One region of the Acinetobacter sp. ANC_7654 genome, then DNA from elsewhere that is predicted to be linked to it. Evidence: predicted binding sites of a transcription regulator. Region 1 holds the regulator's gene; the other holds the start of a gene.

Region 1 (2,480 bases):
AAGTGAAAACTTATTCCAAACGATCTTTTTAGAACTGATTGAGAAGCTTCAACAAACATTAATGCAAGCTATTATGAAAGCCTCTCCTGAGCCTCTAAACATGATTGATGCAGGTCTAAATGCGTTCTTTAGTTTTTTAGAAGATGATCCGCGTACCGCTCGGATTATTTATATTGATGCAATGCTCGTCCAAGAACTTCATAATCATGCAACCATTCAAGAAACAATGGGCCGTTTCGACCGAATGATTCATGCCTTTGTCACATTAATGATGCCACATACCCATCTCACTGAAAAAGAGATCTCCTTGATTGCAACTGGTCTAAATGGCTATGTCACTCAAGTTGCTGTTCGCTGGGTAGTAGGTGGTTTTAAACTTCCACGTGCTGAGGTCGTTCAGGCATGTAAAACCGTTTTTCTCGCCCTATTGAATGATCTAATGAAAAAGTAGCATCAAATTAAGATGAAGAAATTGTGACAAATCGTAAGTAAATTTAAGATATTGATTTAATTTTAGATTAATAAATATCAATGAGACAAAATATCAGCCTAATTGTCACAAAACATTGCTATATTTAACTTCGATTTCCATCTTGCAATGATACTGTCATAATTAATCTTTGTAATAAGCCTGTCATAAATATAAAACGGTTCACCGTTCATCATAGGATATTGCGTTGTGAAAGATGACTACATTTTAATTGTCGACGACGAGCTCCCAATTCGGGAAATGATCCATACTTCTTTAGATATGGCAGGCTTTCAATGCTTGGAAGCAGAAGATGCGAAACAAGCACATCAAATGATTGTTGATCAACGTCCAGCGCTTATCCTACTCGACTGGATGTTACCGGGTGGCGTGAGTGGCGTAGATTTGTGTCGTCGCCTTAAGCGTGATGAAACACTTTCAGAAATTCCAGTCATTATGTTGACTGCGCGTGGCGAAGAAGACCATAAAGTTCAAGGTCTTGATGCTGGAGCAGATGACTATATGACAAAACCATTTTCAACACGTGAGTTGGTATCCCGTATTAAAGCGGTGTTAAGACGTGCAAATGCGTTAAATGGCGAAAAAACCATTGATGCAAATGGCTTAATTCTTGACCCAGTAAGCCAACGTGTCAGCTATAATCAAAATATTCTTGATATGGGGCCAACAGAATATCGTCTATTGGCATTCTTTATGACTCATCCAGAACGTGCCTATACCCGTGCTCAATTACTTGATCAGGTATGGGGTGGAAATGTGTATATTGAAGACAGAACCATCGACGTCCATATCCGTCGCTTACGTAAGGTGCTCGAACCTTATGGTGCAGACCGTTATGTTCAAACTGTGCGTGGTACTGGCTATCGTTTTTCAACACGAGCTGATGTTGCTTTAGGTTAATTTAGATTTTATGTACGAACCCTACCCCGTCCCAGAATTGGCACGTGAACATCAAAAGTTTCTATATAGCAGTTTATGGACTTTTGCCAAGCAAGACTTACGTTTACTGGTATTTCTACTGATTATTGCGGGCTGTATCGGGTTAGGGATTGGCTATCTTTGGATATGCTTAGGCATTGCCTGTCTCATATTTTTTGGTATCCAATTACGCTCATTATATTTAGTCAATGATTGGATTTCGAATCGTCCTTACGATGTACCACCAAATTTAAATGGAATCTGGGGGGCATTACTGTTCAATGTATATCGGGCTCAACGCCAAGAACGTATTGTTCAGTCTGAAATGGTTGGACTGATCGATCGAACTCAATCTTCTCTCGTAGCTTTATCAGAAGCGATTATTCTTACGGATGATTCCCATCAAATCGAATGGTGGAATCCTGCTGCGGAAAAACTATTTGGGATTCAAGCTGTTGATCGTGGCCGTAACCTGCTCACGATTATTCGCCAACCTGATTTTATTGAGTATTTTCATAATACCCATCAAGCACCAGATGGTGTAAAAATTAAATTGGTGAACCATGATAATAAGTATGCGCAAATTAAACTGACTCGCTTTGGCAATGAAAGTCGCCTCTTAGTTGCGCACGACATTACCCGTATGAAAAATCTCGAGCAAATGCGTTCAGATTTTGTTGACAATATTTCACATGAATTAAGAACACCACTCACAGTGTTAAGTGGGTATATCGAAACATTCACAGATCAAGAAGATATCAATCCGCGCTGGAAACGTGCCTTTGAACAAATGCAATCGCAAACTAAACGCATGAATGCATTGGTCAATGATCTTTTGCTTTTGTCTCGTTTAGAAAATGAAAAACAAATTGCGAAAAATCAAATTATCGAAATGCCAAGTTTAATGAACCATCTGTTTGATGATGCGCAAGCTTACAATATTGATTATGGTCATACACTTAACCTTGATATAGACAGCCACTGTGACTTAATTGGTTCAGATATGGAATTGGCGAGTGCATTTAGCAACTTAATTACCAATGCCATAAAGTACACCCCGAAAGGTGGCACC
Region 2 (2,480 bases), on a different contig from region 1:
TAATTCCACTTGTTTCTTAAAGATTTTTTTAACCAATAAGAACAATACAGCCGCAAATGCAAAACCGATTAATGGTGAGAATAAAAGTGCTTTACCCACTTTCATCACCTGTTCCATGTCTACACCTGACGCACCATTACCTGCGTTTAAGATGTAGTTCATGATGCCCACACCTAAAATCGAACCGATCAGAGTATGAGAGCTAGAAGCAGGGATACCGAGGAACCAAGTTCCTAGGTTCCATACGATTGCGGCAATCAACATGGCAAAGACCATGGCAAAACCAGCACCTGAACCGACGTTCATAATCAATTCAACAGGCAATAGCGCGATAATACCGTAGGCAACTGCACCACTTGCGACCATTACGCCAAGGAAGTTACAGAAGCCTGCCCACATTACAGCGACAGGTGCAGATAAAGCGTTGGTATAAATAACTGTTGCCACAGCATTGGCCGTGTCATGGAAACCGTTAACGAACTCGAAACCCAATGCGATAAACAATGCCGTGGCCAACATGATCACAGCATAAAGATTTAAAGCAGGCACATGAGATAAATCAGCAGCCAACTGAAAACCAATGTAAATCAAGGTTGAAACAATCAGTGTAAGGAACACTGGCATAAAGAATTTCGGCGTTGGCACGTGAACATTCGTCGACTGCATAGGCGTTGACGATTGTGCTGAATCTGAAACTGGAGTTTGATTAGAATTCATGCAAGCAGAGAAAGAGGATAAATATCCCCTCTATTGTTCAATTTAATTATTACAATTATATGACAAAGAGCTGTCATATAAGTCATCCAAACGATACTTATTTAAGAAAATTAAACTTTAAAAACAACCAATATTCAAAATTTAACAATAATAATCAGATAGTTAATACAAAACCCTCGCCTTTAATCTTTATTTCAATCGGCAATTAAATAGATGAAATAAAGATGACATCACTGTCACATTTGTTACAACGGCAGTTATTATTACATTAGATTATGACAACATGATGAAATATAGACAGTTTCAGTTTTGATAGGTTGATCATCGTAGTCGATGGATGAAATTCATCCTTAATTTTTTGGGAATAGGTTCATAAATTTTTATTTATCAGAAAAGTGGACGTAACTCTGCTAAAATATTGCACCATTATTTGTGCAGATTTTTGTGAGAGTCATTTGATGTCTACCCTCGCCACCTTAAAAGCGCTTCTTGCCAAACGTATCCTGATTATTGATGGTGCAATGGGTACCATGATCCAACGCCACAAATTGGAAGAAGCTGATTACCGTGGTGAACGTTTTGAGGATTGGGCCTACGACCTTAAGGGTAATAACGACTTATTGGTTCTAACTCAGCCACAGATTATTCAAGGCATTCATGAAGCTTATCTTGAAGCTGGTGCAGATATTATTGAAACCAACTCGTTCAATGGAACGCGTGTTTCAATGTCTGACTACCATATGGAAGATTTGGTTCCTGAGATTAACCGTGAAGCAGCTCGAATTGCCAAAGAAGCATGTAAAAAATACTCAACACCTGAAAAGCCACGTTTTGTCGCGGGCGTATTAGGACCAACGTCACGTACCACTTCAATTTCACCAAATGTAAATGATCCGGCATTCCGTAACATCACCTTTGATGAGTTAAAAGTTAACTACATTGAAGCGACTAAGGCATTGATTGAAGGTGGTGCAGACATCATCTTGATTGAAACGGTATTCGATACTTTAAATGCGAAAGCTGCGATCTTTGCAGTGAAAGAAGTGTTTAAAGAAATTGGTTATGAACTCCCAATTATGATTTCGGGCACCATTACCGATGCATCTGGGCGTACACTCACAGGTCAAACCGCAGAAGCATTCTGGAACTCAATGCGCCATGCAGAGCCTTTATCGATTGGCTTTAACTGTGCACTGGGTGCAGATGCGATGCGTCCACACGTCAAAACCGTGTCTGACGTTGCCGATACCTTTGTTTCTGCGCATCCAAATGCTGGTTTACCAAATGCCTTTGGTGGTTATGATGAAACCCCTGAAGAAACCGCAGCATTTATTAAAGAATTTGCTGAAAGTGGCTTAATTAACATTACGGGTGGTTGTTGTGGTACGACGCCGGATCATATTCGTGCGATTGCGCAAGCAGTTGAAGGTATTACGCCGCGTCAAATCCCTGAAATTGAACCTGCATGTCGTTTAAGTGGTTTAGAACCATTTAACATTACTAAAGATTCTTTGTTTGTGAACGTGGGTGAACGTACCAACGTCACAGGTTCTAAAAAATTCTTGCGTTTAATTAAAGAAGGCAACTTCACCGAAGCTTTAGATGTTGCTCGTCAACAAGTCGAAGCAGGTGCACAGATCATTGACATCAACATGGATGAAGGCATGCTCGATTCACAAGGTGCGATGGTGCACTTCTTGAATCTGATCGCATCTGAGCCTGATATTTCACGTGTGCCAATCATGCTTGACTCTTCTAAATGG

The links. The regulator PhoB, encoded in region 1, activates phosphate uptake and scavenging genes when phosphate is short. The targets are predictions, from matches to a motif close to TGTCATNAANCTGTCATAA.
Region 2: the regulator PhoB is predicted to act here: its motif matches at 991-1,009, upstream of AC1M86_RS06105 (inorganic phosphate transporter).

Annotation. Positions count from the first base shown of each region.
Region 1 is NZ_JBWYIR010000002.1:87,618-90,097, reverse strand. Features, by position in the region: gene AC1M86_RS02605 (TetR/AcrR family transcriptional regulator) at 1-451, shown strand, start outside; gene phoB (phosphate regulon transcriptional regulator PhoB) at 680-1,390, shown strand; gene phoR (phosphate regulon sensor histidine kinase PhoR) at 1,401-2,480, shown strand, end outside.
Region 2 is NZ_JBWYIR010000004.1:37,257-39,736, reverse strand. Features, by position in the region: gene AC1M86_RS06105 (inorganic phosphate transporter) at 1-717, opposite strand, end outside; gene metH (methionine synthase) at 1,176-2,480, shown strand, end outside.